DNA from 4 places in the Streptomyces sp. NPDC052721 genome. Region 2 is predicted to be linked to each of the others. Evidence: riboswitches for the same ligand, from Rfam matches in the RefSeq annotation. Region 2 holds a riboswitch; each other region holds the start of a gene.

The links. A riboswitch is a leader RNA that binds a small molecule or an ion and turns the genes downstream of it on or off. The one in region 2 is predicted to bind cyclic di-AMP.
Region 1: another riboswitch for cyclic di-AMP. It lies ahead of AB0L21_RS06380 (transglycosylase SLT domain-containing protein); the one in region 2 lies ahead of AB0L21_RS31615 (peptidoglycan DD-metalloendopeptidase family protein).
Region 3: another riboswitch for cyclic di-AMP. It lies ahead of AB0L21_RS24025 (M23 family metallopeptidase); the one in region 2 lies ahead of AB0L21_RS31615 (peptidoglycan DD-metalloendopeptidase family protein).
Region 4: another riboswitch for cyclic di-AMP. It lies ahead of AB0L21_RS18755 (C40 family peptidase); the one in region 2 lies ahead of AB0L21_RS31615 (peptidoglycan DD-metalloendopeptidase family protein).

Annotation. Positions count from the first base shown of each region.
Region 1 is NZ_JBFATL010000004.1:236,693-240,505, reverse strand. Features, by position in the region: gene fahA (fumarylacetoacetase) at 1-455, opposite strand, end outside; gene AB0L21_RS06385 (HAD family hydrolase) at 765-1,577, shown strand; gene AB0L21_RS06380 (transglycosylase SLT domain-containing protein) at 1,618-2,109, opposite strand; cyclic di-AMP (ydaO/yuaA leader) riboswitch at 2,115-2,291, opposite strand; gene AB0L21_RS06375 (polyprenyl synthetase family protein) at 2,835-3,813, shown strand, end outside.
Region 2 is NZ_JBFATL010000043.1:21,328-25,140, reverse strand. Features, by position in the region: partial or broken gene AB0L21_RS31625 (AraC family transcriptional regulator N-terminal domain-containing protein) at 1-151, shown strand, start outside; gene AB0L21_RS31620 (SGNH/GDSL hydrolase family protein) at 248-1,033, opposite strand; gene AB0L21_RS31615 (peptidoglycan DD-metalloendopeptidase family protein) at 1,261-2,148, opposite strand; cyclic di-AMP (ydaO/yuaA leader) riboswitch at 2,154-2,348, opposite strand; gene AB0L21_RS31610 (alpha-galactosidase) at 2,618-3,813, opposite strand, start outside.
Region 3 is NZ_JBFATL010000026.1:71,800-75,612, reverse strand. Features, by position in the region: gene AB0L21_RS24030 (GntR family transcriptional regulator) at 1-506, opposite strand, end outside; gene AB0L21_RS24025 (M23 family metallopeptidase) at 705-1,460, opposite strand; cyclic di-AMP (ydaO/yuaA leader) riboswitch at 1,473-1,633, opposite strand; gene AB0L21_RS24020 (pitrilysin family protein) at 1,870-3,258, opposite strand; gene AB0L21_RS24015 (pitrilysin family protein) at 3,255-3,813, opposite strand, start outside.
Region 4 is NZ_JBFATL010000018.1:6,968-10,780, forward strand. Features, by position in the region: gene AB0L21_RS18745 (ATP-dependent Clp protease proteolytic subunit) at 42-677, shown strand; gene AB0L21_RS18750 (hypothetical protein) at 685-990, shown strand; cyclic di-AMP (ydaO/yuaA leader) riboswitch at 1,331-1,561, shown strand; gene AB0L21_RS18755 (C40 family peptidase) at 1,565-2,038, shown strand; partial or broken gene AB0L21_RS18760 (LysE family translocator) at 2,046-2,159, opposite strand; gene AB0L21_RS18765 (ATP-binding protein) at 2,838-3,293, opposite strand; gene AB0L21_RS18770 (helix-turn-helix transcriptional regulator) at 3,507-3,813, shown strand, end outside.

The sequences.
Region 1 (3,813 bases), on a different contig from region 2:
TGGTAACCGATCGGCAGGTGCTTCCAGTTGGGGGTGAGGGAGTCCTCGGCGTCGGGGCGGAAGATCTGGCCGACGTTCCGGGCGTGGTTCTCCGAGGCGTAGAAGTCGACGTAGTCCGCGACCTCGAAGGGCAGGTGCAGGGTCACCTCGGACAGGGGGTGGAACAGCGGCTCGACGGTCGCGCGGTGCGCCGGGTCCGTGACCCAGGACGTGACGGCGCGCCGTACGTCCGACCAGGTGGAGCGGCCGGCGGCCAGCAGCGGGTTGAGGGTGGGCCGGGCGAGCAGCGGCTGGTGGGGCGAGCCGAGCGCGGCGGCCGCGGCGCCCGCGTCGAGGACGTGGTTCCCGAGCCGGACGCCGATCCTCCGCTCCGTGCTGCCGGAGGGCGCGAACACGCCATAGGGGAGGTTGTGCGGACCGAAGGGGTCGCCCTCGGGGACGTCGAAGGGGGGCATGGGGTGCTGCCTCACTCTCATCCGGGCCATGCATGGCACCGCGTTCCATGTGGTCGGGCCACACGTTACGGCCGAGCTGAGTGTCTTGGGCAGTGCCTCACCAGGTGCTCGAAAGGTTTGGGGGCGGAGGCGGAGGACGGCAGCCCCCTGCTCAAGTTCGCTTCACCGCGCCTGGTCACACACCTGGCCGCACCCCACGACTGAGCGGCGCTCACCGCGCGGTCCACGGTGAGGGGTTGGCGGGAACGGCACGTAAGTGCGGGGAATGACGGGTGAGTCGGCGGGGCGTCCTGTCCGTATTCTCTGATCATGGCACCCACCCCGGCATATGCACTGATCGCCACTGACCTGGACGGGACGCTGCTGCGCGGCGACGACACCGTCTCGGACCGGTCCCTCGCCGCGCTCGCGCGGGTGGCGCGGGCCGGTGCCCGGCACCTGGTGGTGACGGGCCGCCCGGCACCGCGGGTGCGGCCGCTGCTGGCGGACCTCGGCTGCGCCGGGCTCGCGGTGTGCGGGCAGGGGGCCCAGGTCTACGACGCCGGTACCGACCGTCTGCTGTGGTCGGTCCGGCTGGACCGGGAGCTGGCCGAGACCGCGCTCGGCAAGATCGAGGCGGAGGTGGGGCAGATCTACGCGGCGGTCGACCAGGACGGCGTGGACGGGCTCACGCTCATCGAGCCGGGCTACCGGATGCCCCACCCGACGCTGCCCGCGGTGCGGGTCGGCCGGCGGGACGATCTGTGGTGCGCGCCCATCAGCAAGGTGCTGCTGCGGCACGCCACCCTGTCCGACGACGAGTTGGCGGCCGTGGCCCGCGCGGCGGTGGGCTCGCTGGCGACGGTCACCATGTCGGGGCCGGGCACGGTGGAGCTCCAGCCGTGCGGGGTGACGAAGGCGACCGGGCTGGCGCTGGCCGCCGAACGTCTCGGGATCGCCGCCGAACGGGCTCTCGCGTTCGGCGACATGCCCAACGACATCCCGATGTTCGACTGGGCCGGGCGCGGTGTCGCCATGGCCAACGCGCATCCCGAACTCAAGGCGGTGGCCGACGAGGTCACCCTGTCGAACGAGGACGACGGCATCGCCGTCGTCCTCGAACGACTCTTCCCGACCGACTGACCGGAACATCAGTAGCGCCCGGCCCGGCCGCCGGTGCCGGTCAGTACGCGCCGAACACGTTGTCGATGGACCCGTACCGCGCGGCCGCGTAGTTGCAGGCGGCGGTGATGTTGGCGACCGGGTCGTAGATGTTGAAGGACGTTCCGGGCACGTGGTACGCGTTGAACGTCGGGTCGATGACCTGGAGCAGGCCCTTGGACGGGATGCCCTTGGCGGCGTTGGAGTCCCAGAGGTTGATGGCGTTCGGGTTGCCCGAGGACTCGCGGATGATGTTGCGGTAGATGCCGTTGTAGGTGCCCGGGATGCGCTTCTCGGCCATGATCGCGAGCGACTCGCGGATCCAGCCGTCGAGGTTGTTCGGGTAGCCGGCGGGGGTGGTGGCCGCCGTGGTGGTGGCGGTGCTGGGGGCCGCGGAGGCGCTGGTCGCGCCGATGAGCGGCAGGGCGAGGACGGCGGCGCCGGTGCCGGCGGCGGTGAGCGCGCGGACGAGACGGCTGTTCCGGGTACGGCGGGGCTGAGCGACAGCAGACATGGGGGCGTTCCTCTCCGGCGCCTGCGGGGTGAGCTGTCGGGTTCGGGCGGGGAGGTGCCCGGCCGTGCCCCTGACGGAGGCATGGCTTCACCCCTAGCCGTCCGGCGCGGCGTGTGCCGTCCGGACCGGCGGCTTACCTGGGTCCCCCGCTCCTGCCGTACGAATTTCGTCGATGGGTATGCGGGCGGCGGCAGGATTCGGCGTCCGCCCGACGGCCCGGAACGTATGCGAGAGCACATGTCGGGAACAAGGGCCGGATTCATGCAACGTGCGATTTGACCTTGATCGACGGCGTATGGGGTGCTTGATCCTTTGCGGTTGCCAATGCTCAACTCGCCAACGGCGCAAGGGGTCACGGGGGTTCGGCCGGGGAGGTGGGGCGGCCGGTCGCGTGACCCAATTCACGAAATAGCAAACAGTTTTAAATCGGACATGGGGGATTAGGGGGATTCATGCTTGAAGTCGGGGTGATGCCGGAACCTGGCATATGGGGCGCGTCGTTGCCGAGGTGGGGGCACAGTGTCCGGATTACTCTTATATGGATAAATTTCCGTTCACACTGTGTGATCAAGACCATGCCGGTCATGGTCCGGTATCGCCCGGGCTGGACCGGTGGGCGCTATCGGTGATCGAAAGAGGACCGGATACGCTGACTTGAGTGAGGGCAGCGACCTATCGACAAACCGTGTAATCGCCAGCAGACACCAGCAGACAGGAGACCCCTCGTGACCGTCGTCGGGCCGTTCGGGCTGAGCGTGCGGGACCAGGCTCTCGAAGCCGATGTCCAGGCCGGATTGGCGGCTGTCGAGGAAGGCTTGCTCGAAGCCACCAAGAGCGAGGTCCCGTTCATCACGGAGGCCGCGCAGCACCTGGTGCGGGCGGGCGGGAAGCGGTTCCGGCCACTCCTCGTGATGCTCGCCGCCCAGTTCGGCGACCCCTACGCGCCGGGCGTGGTGCCGTCGGCCGTGGTCGTGGAGCTGACCCACCTGGCCACGCTGTACCACGACGACGTCATGGACGAGGCGGCCGTACGGCGTGGCGTGGACAGCGCCAACACGCGCTGGGGCAACTCCGTCGCGGTCCTCACCGGCGACTTCCTCTTCGCCCGCGCCTCCCAGATCCTCGCCGACCTCGGCCCCGAGGCGGTCCGGGTGCAGGCCCTGGCGTTCGAACGGCTCGTCACCGGCCAGATCCTGGAGACCGCGGGCCCCTCGGACGGCCGAGACCCGGTCGAGCACTATCTGGACGTGCTCGCCGGCAAGACGGGCTCCCTGGTGGCGGTGTCGTGCCGGTTCGGCGCGATGATGTCCGGCGCCGACGAGACGCTCGTCGACGTGCTCACCCAGTACGGCGAACGGCTCGGAGTCGCCTTCCAGCTCGCGGACGACGTCCTGGACATCGCCTCCGACTCCCACGAGTCCGGCAAGACGCCGGGCACCGACCTGCGCGAGGGCATCCCGACCCTGCCGGTGCTCCGGCTGCGCGAGCGGGCCGCCCGGCTGGGGCTGGCCGAGGACGTCGCGCTGTGCGAGCTGCTGGACTCCGACCTCAGCGACGACGCCCGGCACGCCGAGGCGCTGGCCGCGCTGCGCGCGCACCCCGCGCTGGAGCAGGCCCGCCGGGACACCGTGCGGTACGCGGAGGAGGCGCGGGCCGCGCTCGCCCCGCTGCGCGAGTGCGATGCCAAGGCGGCGCTGATCGAGC
Region 2 (3,813 bases):
CCCGGGCGGCGTCACCGGGGTCGGCCAGCGCGTCGGCTAGGGCAGCCCGTCGCGGTTCAGCCGGGAGTACCGCCGCCGGTTCGGCACACCTCCCCGCCAGGACGCGGCCCGCCGGCTGAGCGCCGTACGCGCCCCCGTGGGCGTCCTGCCCCGAGCGGGCCGGACCACGAAGGGGGTGCGTTCTGTCCGGGGAGCGGCGAGGGCCCGCGCCGGTGGTGCCGGCGCGGGCCGTGGCGGGTCGGTGGGGTCAGGCCACCGAAGCGATCCGCATCTTGATGTCGTCCGGTGACAGCGTGCCCTTGGCGGTCACGTGGTCGCCGGAGGACTCGCCGCGCAGCCGGCGGCCGATCCAGGGGACGAGGTACTCCCGGGCCCACTGGACGTCGTCGCGGCGGATCTCCAGCGTGCCCCGGGGCGGCAGCGGCGGCCACGGCTGCTCCGGGTCGGCGGGGACGTCCAGGCCGAGGACCTGTCCCGCGCGCAGCGCCACGCGCGTGTGCCCCTCGGGCGAGAGGTGCAGCCGGTCGGTGTCCCAGGCCCTGCGGTCCTGCACGGACTTGAGGGACCACAGGTCGAGGACGGGGCAGCCGTACCGGTCGGCGATGGCACGGACATGCCCGTTGTAGGTGGCGATCTTGCCGCGGAGATGCTTGAGGACGGGGACGCCACGGGTGTCGAAGCCGGTCGTCACCATCACCGTGCCGGCCGCCTCCGTCAGCCGGGCCACGGCCCGTTCGAAGCGCTCGGCCACCTCGTCGGGGTCGGTGCCCGGACGGATGATGTCGTTGCCGCCCGCACAGAAGGAGATCAGGTCCGGGGCCTTGTCGATGGCCTGCGGCACCTGGTCGGCCACGATCTGGTCCAGCAGCTTTCCGCGCACGGCGAGGTTGGCGTACTGGAAGTCGCCCTCGGGACGCCGGTCGGCGAGGAGCACCGCGAACCGGTCGGCCCAGCCCACGAACGCCCCGTCGGGGCCGGGGTCGCCGACGCCCTCGGTGAAGCTGTCCCCCACCGCCACGTACGACCCGATCACTGATCTGCTGTCATTCTTCGAATCGTCTGCCACGTCGGACCATGATTCACCTTCGGATGTGACCTACGCGACCGTAAGCAGGACTTGACGAATGGTGAGATGAGCCACTCTTAAATAGTTTGCAAAGCCAGGAATAGAAGCTGCACGGTACACCGAAGGCCGGACCCGGGGATCGTGGGTCCGGCCTTCGGGGGCGTGTCAGGCAGGTGGTGAGAGGGGCGCGGGCGTCAGCCGACGGCGACGCCGTGCGAGCGGAGGTAGGCGACCGGGTCGATGTCCGAGCCGTAGTCCGGGGTGGTGCGGATCTCGAAGTGCAGGTGCGGGCCGGTCACGTTGCCGGTGGCGCCGGACAGACCGATCTGCTGGCCCGCGGTCACGGTCTGCCCGGCCGAGACGGAGAGCTGGGAGAGGTGGCCGTACTGGGCGTAGTGGCCGTCGTTCAGCTTGATGACGACCTGGTTGCCGTACGCCCCTCCCCAGCCCGCGGAGACGACGGTGCCCGCGGCGACGGCCTTGAGGGGGGTACCGGTCGGGACGACGAAGTCGACGCCGGTGTGGTAGCCGCTGGACCACATGCTGCCGGCGACGTGGTAGCCGGTGCCGACGGTGGCGCCGGTCACGGGGAGGGTGTAACCGGCGGAGGCCGGCTGGGAGGCGGGCTTCGGCGCGGCCTGCCGGGTGGCCTCCGGCGCGGCGGACGGTGTGGACTTCGGGGCAGCCGGCTCCGCGGTGGCCGGCGCGGTCTTCCCGCCGATGCGGAGCTTCAGGCCCGGGTGGATGACTCCGGGGTCGGCGCCGATGGCCTGCCGGTTGTCGTCGTAGAGCCGCTGCCAGCCACCGCTGACATGCTGGTCCTGTGCGATCGTCGCGAGGCAGTCACCGCTGCGCACGGTGTAGGTGCGCGCGCCCGTGTCCTGCTGCGCCACGGCCTTCTTCACCGTGCCGGGGAGGGTCTGCGCGGCCGTTCCGGAGGCGGACTGGGCGGGGGGCGCGGCGTGCGCTCCGGTGGCCCCGAGGAGGGGCAGGGCCAGGGCGGCGCCACCGGTTCCGGCGACGGCGAGGGAGCGGGAAAAACGCGGGGTCTTGGGACGTCGGTGCTTACCCTTGGCAGGCATGGCGCAATTCCTCTCCGGCGCCTGCGAGGTGAGCTGTCGGGTTCGGGCTGGAGCTGCCCGGCCGTGCGCGGCACGGCTGCACCCCTAGCCTGTCGCGGAGACCGGACAGGCAGTCCTACCTGGTGGGTCCCCCGCTCCTGCCGACGCGGGTCATGTGTGTGGGGAATCCGGACGGCGGCAGGATTCGGCGTTCCGCCCGGGTCGGTGGCGAACGTAAGCGAGCAGGAGGCGCGGAAACAAGCAGCCGGTTCCCGTTGTTCCGGTTCCTGCTGATCGGATACGGGAATTCACGGTCACCGAGTGTGAATTCCCGTGCCCTTCTCCTTTTCAATTCGCCTATGGGTACTGGAATTACGTGAACATGACGCGCGACGCACGGTCACCGATATGACCCTCCTCACGCGCCGGTTCCCCAGATGTCCTCATTCCGCAGCGAGTTGGAGTGAAAGCGTCAATTCAGACAGAAAAGTCAGATGCGGCGCAGTCGGATGACCGTCGCATCCAGGTCGCCCTTGAGCCCGGTGCGCAGCCCGTGGTGCAGCAGTACGGCACCCCGGTACACTTCGCCTGTTTCGCGGCATTCGTACGACGCCGCCGGGTCGAGCCCGCGCAGCCGCACCGCCGGCACCGGCTCGCCGTAGCTCTGGGCCTGCAGCCAGGCGAGGACGACGGTCTCCTCCCCCCGGACGTACTGCACGGCGCTCAGACCTCCGGCCGGAGGCCGCAGCCGGTACAGCTCGCCGTGCTGCACGACCGGGCGGATCTCCTTGTACAGCTCCACCCACCGCCGGGCCTCGGCCAGCTCCTGAGCGCTCCACTCCGTCAGGTCGCCGCCGACCCCGAGTACGCCCGCCATGGCGCTGACGAACCGGAAGCGCAGCGAGCTGACCCGCCCGTTGAGCTGGGTGTTCGGGCTGTCGGTGACCCAGGCCGCCATCACGCGCGCGGGATGGATCTGCGTGAAACCGTGCTGGATGGCGAGCCGGTCCAGCGGGTCGGTGTTGTCGGAGGTCCACACCTCCTCGGTGCGGCCGAGCACGCCGAGGTCGATCCGGCCGCCGCCCCCCGAGCAGGACTCGAAGGCGACCCCGGGGTGCGCGGCCCGCAGCCGGTCCAGCAGGGCGTACAGGCCGCGGACGTGGTCCACCCACAGGCGCTGCGGGTACGGCTCCCCGGGCCAGCCGGCGTCGGTGAAGCAGCGGTTGAAGTCCCACTTCACATAGTCGATGGGGGCGCTGGACAGCAGGGCGTCCAACTGCTCCCACAGGTACTCCTGGACGTCCTCGCGCGCGAGGTTGAGAACGAGCTGATTGCGCAGTTCCGTCCGCTTCCGTCCCGGTTGGTACTGCACCCAGTCCGGGTGGGCCCGGTACAGGTCGCTGTCCGGGTTGACCATCTCGGGCTCGACCCAGATGCCGAACTGCATGCCGAGCCCGTGCACCTGGTCGGCGAGGGGCTTGAGGCCGTGCGGGAAACGGTCGGGGTTGGGCGTCCAGTCGCCGAGGCCGGCGCGGTCGCTGGTGCGGGCGCCGAACCAGCCGTCGTCGACGACGAACAGCTCGATCCCGATCTCGGCGGCCCGGCGGGCGAGCGCGAGCTGCTGCTCCTCGGAGATGTCGAAGAAGGTGGCCTCCCAGGAGTTGAACAGCACGGGCCGGTCCCGCT
Region 3 (3,813 bases), on a different contig from region 2:
GACTCCACCGGACTGGCCGGCGCCTCCACCGTGTACATCCAGGCGATCTTGTGCCGCAGCTGGGTGAGCATCGAGGTCAGCGAGGTGCTGCCGGAGGCCTGGGCGAGCGTCTCGTGGAACCAGCCGCCCAGCGACCGCAGATCCTCGTTGCTGCCTCTGCGGGCCCTCTCCTGACCCAGCCGGACCAGACCGCGCAGCACCTTCAGATGCGCCTCGGTGCGCCGCTGGGCGGCCCGGGCGGCGCCCAGCGGCTCCAGCAGCGTCCGCATCTCCAGCAGGTCGGCGGCCTCCTGCTCGGTCGGCTCGGCCACGCACGCGCCCGCGTGCCGGCGCGTCACCACGAAGCCCTCGGCCTCCAGGGTGCGCAGGGCCTCGCGGACGGGGACGCGCGAGACGCCGTAGCGGCGGGCCAGGACTTCCTCGGTGAGGCGGCTGCCGCGCTCGTAGACACCCGCGACGATGTCGTCCCGGATGGCCGTGCACACCGAGTGCGCCGGAATACGCATGACCGACCTCCGTCTTAATCCCCGTGAAACGTCGACGATGGACGCGTGTTCCGTGACTCTATTCCAATGAGCCGGAATTTCCGACGGCGGGCCCTAATCCATGGCTATTTTTTGGACAGCGGATCCGGCGGACACCATGAAAAACGGCGAAAGCCCCGGCTCGGTGAGCCGGGGCCTCGGACAGTCGTGCGGTCGGTGTCAGACGTTCACGCCGTGCTTGCGGAGGTAGGCGACGGGGTCGACGTCGGAGCCGTACTCGGGGGTCGTGCGCGCCTCGAAGTGGAGGTGCGGGCCGGTGACGTTGCCGGTGGCGCCGGACAGGCCGATCTGCTGGCCCGGGACGACCTTCTGGCCCACCGTGACCCCGATGGACGACAGGTGTCCGTACTGGGTGTACATGCCGTCGGCCATGCGGATCACGACCTGGTTGCCGTACGCGCCGCCCCAGCCCGCGGAGACGACCGTGCCGGAGCCCACCGCGTGGACGGCCGTGCCGCTGGCCGCGTGGAAGTCGATGCCGGTGTGCGCACCGGAGGACCACAGGGAGCTGCCGGCCTGGTAGGCGGTGGAGACGTACGAGTGGGCGATCGGGGCGACGAAGGCGTTCAGCCGCTTGCGCTCCGCCTCGCGGGCGGCCCGGGCCTTGGCGGCGCGGATCTCCTCCGCTCGCTCGGCCGCCGCCTTCGCCGCGGCCTCCTCGGCCGCCCTCTGCTCGGCGGCCTGCTGCTGCGCGGCGGCCTGCGCGCCGATCTCGTCGGCGACGTCCTCGGACGCGGCGACGACCGGGGTGAGGCCGGTCTGCTCCGTGGAGTTCTCGGCGGCGAGCGCCGGGGAGGCGGCGAGGGTGCCGATCACACCGGTGGTGGTGAGGGCCGCGACGCCGGCCGCCTGAACGGTGGTCCGCTTGACCCGGCCGGGCTTGCGGTGCTTCCCGGTGGCGCACATGAACGCCATGAAGTGGCTGGTCCTTTCCTTCCCTCTCGCCTACCGGGTTAGCTGACGGGTTCGGAGCAGGAAGGTCTCCTACGAGCCCCCTCGCGGTCGCGCGGGCGCCCGATTCACCCCAGGGACGGTGGGTCCCCGGCTCCCCTGGCTCGCGCCGTACGGGGACTCGGCGATGACTGTCCGGTGCCGCGGATGCGGCGCACTGCCTGACGAACAGCCCGGACGAAGCTACGCAAGCACGCTGTCAATCCTCAAACGCATCCCGGCTTTTGTAGCGCATCCCACAGGGCAGACAGGCAACCTCCGCCCCAAAACGGGCACCGGGGGTCGGAGTGGAACACCATGGGGCCCTGACGACCTGTAGGTCGCCAGGGCCCCACGCGCGCGTGCCGTCATCCGGCCGCCGTCACGGTCGCGTCTACTCGGCCGCCACCACGGTCACTTCACCGATGCCCAGCGCCTCCACCGGCGCCTTGATCTGCGACGCGTCACCGACGAGGACGGTCACCAGGCGGTCCACCGGGAAGGCGTTCACGACCGCCGCGGTGGCCTCCACCGTGCCCGTGGCCGCCAGCTGCTGGTACAGCGTCGCCTGGAAGTCGTCGGGCAGGTGCTGCTCGACCTGGTCCGCCAGCGTGCTCGCGACGGCCGCCGCGGTCTCGTACTTCAGCGGCGCCACACCGACCAGGTTCTGCACGGCGACGTCCCGCTCGGCGTCGGTCAGGCCGTCCGCCGCGACCGTGCGCAGCACCTTCCACAGATCGTCCAGCGCCGGGCCGGTGTTCGGGGTGTCCACGGAGCCGCTGATGGCGAGCATCGCCGCGCCCGTGCCGTCCGGCGCGGACCGCAGGACCTGCCCGAAGGCCCGCACGCCGTAGGTGTAGCCCTTCTCCTCGCGCAGCACGCGGTCCAGGCGGGAGGTGAGGGTGCCGCCGAGGCAGTACGTGCCGAGCACCTGGGCGGGCCACACCCGGTCGTGCCGGTCGGGACCGATGCGGCCGATGAGCAGCTGCGTCTGGACCGCGCCGGGCCGGTCCACGATGACCACGCGCCCGGTGTCGTCGGCGGTCACCGGCGGCACCGGCCGGGGCTCGCCCGGGGTGCCGGTCCACGCGCCCAGGGTGTCGCCCAGCAGCGCGTCCAGGTCGGCGCCGGTCAGGTCGCCGACGACGACGACGGTGGCCGTGGCGGGCCGCACATGACGGTCGTAGAAGGCGCGTACGGCCGCCTCGTCGATCTTCTCGACCGTCTCCTCGGTGCCCTGGCGCGGACGGGACATGCGCGAGGTCGCCGGGAACAGCTCCTTGGAGAGTTCCTTGGCGGCCCGGCGGGAGGGGTTGGCCAGCTCGTGCGGGATCTCGTCCAGGCGGTTGCGGACCAGCCGCTCGACCTCGCTCGCGGCGAAGGCGGGCGCGCGCAGGGCGTCGGCGAGCAGGCCGAGGCCCTTGGCCAGGCGGGAGGCCGGGACCTCCAGGCTGAGCCGGACACCGGGGTGGTCGGCGTGCGCGTCGAGGGTGGCGCCCGCGCGCTCCAGCTCGGCGGCGAACTCCTCGGCGGAGTGCTTGTCGGTGCCCTCGGAGAAGGCCCGCGCCATGATCGTGGCGACGCCGTCCAGGCCGGCCGGCTCGGCGTCCAGCGGCGCGTCCAGCAGCACCTCGACGGCGACGACCTGCTGGCCCGGGCGGTGGCAGCGCAGCACGGTCAAGCCGTTGTCGAGCGTGCCGCGCTCGGGCGCCGGGAACGCCCACGGCCTGGCCTCGCCGGGCTGCGGCTGGGGGTGGAAGTCCATGGTGGCGAGCTCGGTCACTTGGCCGTCTCCTCGTTCTCGTTGCCGGCCTCTACGGTCGCTTCCTGCTCCGGGTCCTCGGGGACCCCGGCGTCCGGGACGGCCTCCGGGGACTTCGGCTCGTAGACGAGGACCGCGCGGTTGTCGGGCCGCAGGCGGGCCTTGGCGACCTCCTGGACCTCCTGCGGGGTGACCTCGAGGACGCGCTTGACGGCGGTCAGGGCGAGCTGCGGGTCGCCGAACAGGACCGCGTACCGGCACAGTTCGTCGGCGCGGCCGGCGACCGTGCCGAGCCGGTCCAGCCACTCGCGCTCCAGCTGGGCCTGGGCGCGCTCCATCTCCTCGGGCGTGGGGCCCTCCGCGGCGAACCGGGCCAGCTCCTCGTCGATGGCGGCCTCGATGACCGGCACCTCGACGTCACCGGAGGTCTTCACGTCCAGCCAGCCCATGGAGGGCGCGCCGGCCAGGCGCAGCAGGCCGAAGCCGGCCGCGACGGCCGTCCGGTCCCGGCGCACCAGCCGGTTGTACAGGCGGGAGGACTCGCCGCCGCCCAGGATGGTCAGGGCGAGGTCGGCC
Region 4 (3,813 bases), on a different contig from region 2:
GTCGAGCCCATCGGGGCCTCGTCATGAGGAGGGGTATGTCCATGTCCCGACCGTCCGCCCGCCATGTCCTGCCCGAGTTCACCGAGCGCACCGGGAGCGCCGTACGCACCCTCGATCCGTACGCGAAGCTCTTCGAGGACCGGATCGTCTTCCTCGGCACGCCGGTCGACAACGCGGCCGCGAACGACGTCACGGCGCAGCTGATGTACCTGGAGCACACGGCGCCGGACCGGGACATCACGCTGTACGTCAACTCGCCGGGCGGCTCGTTCGACGCCATGGCGGCGATCTACGACACGATGCAGTACGTCAGTTGTGACGTGGTGACGTACTGCCTGGGCCAGGCCGGCGCCTCGGCCGCGGTGCTGCTCGCGGCCGGCGCTCCGGGCAAGAGGTTCACGCTGCCCGGCGCCCGCATGGTGATCGAGCAGCCCGCACTGCCCGAGCCGGTGCGCGGACAGCCCAGTGACCTGCTCATCCAGGCGGACGAGTTGACCCGGATCCGCTCGACGCTCGCGGAGATGCTCGCGCGGCACACAGGGCGCACGGCCGGGCAGGTCCACGAGGATCTGGAGCGCGACCTGATCCTCGACGCCGCCGGGGCGGTCGCCTACGGTCTGGTGGACGGCATCGTGCCGAGCCGCCGGGACACGCCCGGCGCACCGGACGCGAGGTGAGCCGCTCATGCTGCCGGACCTCCCGCCCCTGCCCGCGCTGACCCGCGCGGAGGGCGAGTTGATCGACCGTTACCTGGAGGCGGTCGACCTGCTGGGCCGCATCAACCCGGCCCGGCCCGGGGACACCTACCGCGGGCTGCGCGCGGCCCAGGCCCTGGTGCGCAAGGCGGCAGAGCTGCGCGACGCGCTCGCGCTGATGCACCAGCGGGGCGAGACGGAGCTGCACGGGGACACGCTGGCACGGGCGTTGCGGGTGCTGGACGGTGAGCGCCGGGCCGCTCGCGTCACGCTCCCGCCGGACGGCGTCGGCTGAGGCGGACGCTCCTTGCGGTCCGGGGGCCCGCGCGTCGACACGCGCCGTCCGGAAGGGACTTGAAACGGTCCGAACGACGTACCGCCGACCGGTGTACATCCAGATCGTTTCGCGGGCCTGCCGAGTTGCGCGGCACGCGACCACACGAGCCGCCTGAAGACGCTTCGCCCCAGGTCGGGGGCTACGTCCGGGATCTGACGGACGCTCGAACAGAGCAGTGTCCACCCGAACGGGTGAGTGGTGAGTAACGCCACAAATCCCCGATTCCGTTGGGATTTTCGGACAGTCGTGAGCCAAGATCCCTGTCTGACGACAAGCCCCCGCCACCGCGGCGGGGCGATCCGGGCGGACGCCGAGTCCTGCCGCCGCCCGGATGACCGGTCGACGGAGTGGATCGGCAGGAGTGGAGGACCCAAGCAAGGCGGGTCGCCGGAACTGATGTTCGTCTGTACGACACGGACGGGCGTCGGCTCCGGGCAACCCTTGGGGTGAAGCCGCGGCAACGCGGCCGGGCTACTTCGCCAGCCCGAATCCGACAGGTCATCCTTCACAGGCGGCTGACGAAGGGTTGCGCATGACTGCGCTCAATCGTGTCCCGTCGCTGATGGCCCGGGCCGGCACGGCCTCGGCTCTGACCCTTGCCGCCGTGGGCGGCTCGATCGCGGTGCCCGGCCTCGCCACCGACGCCTCCGCCGCGACCATGGCGACGAAAGCACTCAAGGTCGCGGCCTCGAAGAAGGGCGCCCCCTACGCGTGGGGAGCCACCGGGCCGCGCAGGTTCGACTGCTCGGGGCTGACGCTCTACTCCTACAAGAAGGCCGGCAAGAAGCTGCCGCGCACCGCCGCCCAGCAGTACAACAAGACGCACCACATCTCCGCCAGGAGCCGCAAGGCGGGCGACCTGGTGTTCTTCCACTCGGGTTCTTACGTCTACCACGTCGGCATCTACGCCGGTCACGGCAAGATCTGGCACGCCCCGAAGACCGGGGACGTGGTGAAGCTCGAGAAGATCTGGACGAGGAGCGTCTGGTACGGCCGGGTCAGCTGACCCGCCGTCAGGCAAGGAGCGACTCCAGCAGCAGGGCCGCTCCCAGCGCCGTCAGCGCCACCCCCGGTGCCGCCTGCAGCCCACGGGCGGCCCGGGGCCGGCGCAGCCACCTGCCGGAGCGGACGGGTGGTCCCGGCCGCGGCATTCTCCGGCGCCTGGACGGTCCCGGCGTGGCCACCGGCCGAACTGGAGCGGGCCCGGCACGAACTGGCCTGGCTGACCGGGCTCACCGGGGGCGCACAGCGGCTCGGCGCCTTCCCGGCCGCCGGGGTGCGTCTGCTGCCGCCGCCGGGGTTACGCGGTGGCGGCGCCGGGGTTACCGCGGTGGCGGCGCCTGCGAGGGTGATTTGACACTCACTCATGCCTGTCACTCGGCCACAGCCATCCTGGTGCCGACGCCGGTACCGTCTGGAGCCGGTCGCGGTGGAGGAGCTGGTCCCGGTGATCGCCTCGGGACACGCGCGTCCCAGCCCCTCGTCGCGGCTGCCGCCGCCGCGCGCTGGTCAGTGCCGGTTGGGGGTGGCCGTCGTACCGGAGATGGTGGCGCGGACCGCGACCACGCCCGTCGCGGTGCGGCCTCTGGAGGGCAGGCGGCTGCGCCGTACGATCCCGGTGGCGTACCGCGCGGAGGAGAGGGCCGCTGCGGTGGACGCCTTCCGGGCGCTGCTGCGGGAAGCGTTCGGGCGGGCGCATCTGACTGGGGGCGCCGGCGGGCCGGGCGTGGCCGAGCCGTGGGCCACGCGTGTCCGCCGTGCGCCGCTTGCCCGGTCCAGGAACGCCTCGGCCCCGTCCGGGAGGGCTACGGCTCCTGCTGGCCCGCCGGTACCGGGGCCGCCGGGATCGTCCAGGGGAGTTCGATCGAGACCGTCTTGCCGCCCTCTCGCGTGGGGCGGATGCGGAGTCTGCCGCCGCACTCCGCGGTGAGCCAGCGGATGATGACCATGCCGCGGCCGTTGTCCTGCTGGACGGCGGCGGGCAGTCTCTTCGGGAAGCGGGGGTGGCTGTCCGTGACACCGATGCGCAGATGTTCGTCATGGTGCAGCGCGATGTCGACCGTGAAGGTGGGTGACTGGCCGAAGGTGTGCTGTACGGCGTTCGTGGCGAGTTCGGAGACGATGAGGCGCACGGTGTCGGCGACGTCGGTGTCGGACGGCAGGCCCCACTCCGCCAGCGTGCCCACGACGTAGGAGCGGGCCGCGGAGACCGAGGCTGGATCGCTCGGCAGAGTGACGGATGCTTCCAGGTGGTCTGCCATGGCGACGTCGTCCCTTTCCCACGGGGCCGTGGTCCGACAAGTGGCGGAGGGTTCGAGTACGGTCCCGGACTGGTGCTTGTTCGCCAGACTGCCACCAACGGGCCGGTCACGGGGAGCGATCCACCAAGATATGCATATATCTGTCGCTCGAAGCGGTGAACTCTGCGACGCGAGACCGTATGTGGGCGGCCCGGAAGGAGTAAGGAGGAGCCCATGCAGAACGGTCCGGCGGTGCGCCGCCGCAAACTGGGCGCCGAACTGCGCATGCTGCGTACCGGTGCGGGGCTCACGAGCGGTGAGGCCGCCCGGCTGGTCGGCTGGCACCAGTCGAAGGTGAGCCGCATCGAGACCGGCGCCAGCGGTGTGAAACCGGCCGATCTGCGGTTACTGCTCGACGCCTATCAGGTGCGGGACACGCAGCTGCGCGAGTTGCTGCTGATGCTGGCGGGGTCGGAGGACGCGGGCGGCCGGCACCGCTGGTGGCACGCCTACCGCGGGGTGCTGCCGCCCACCTACCGGG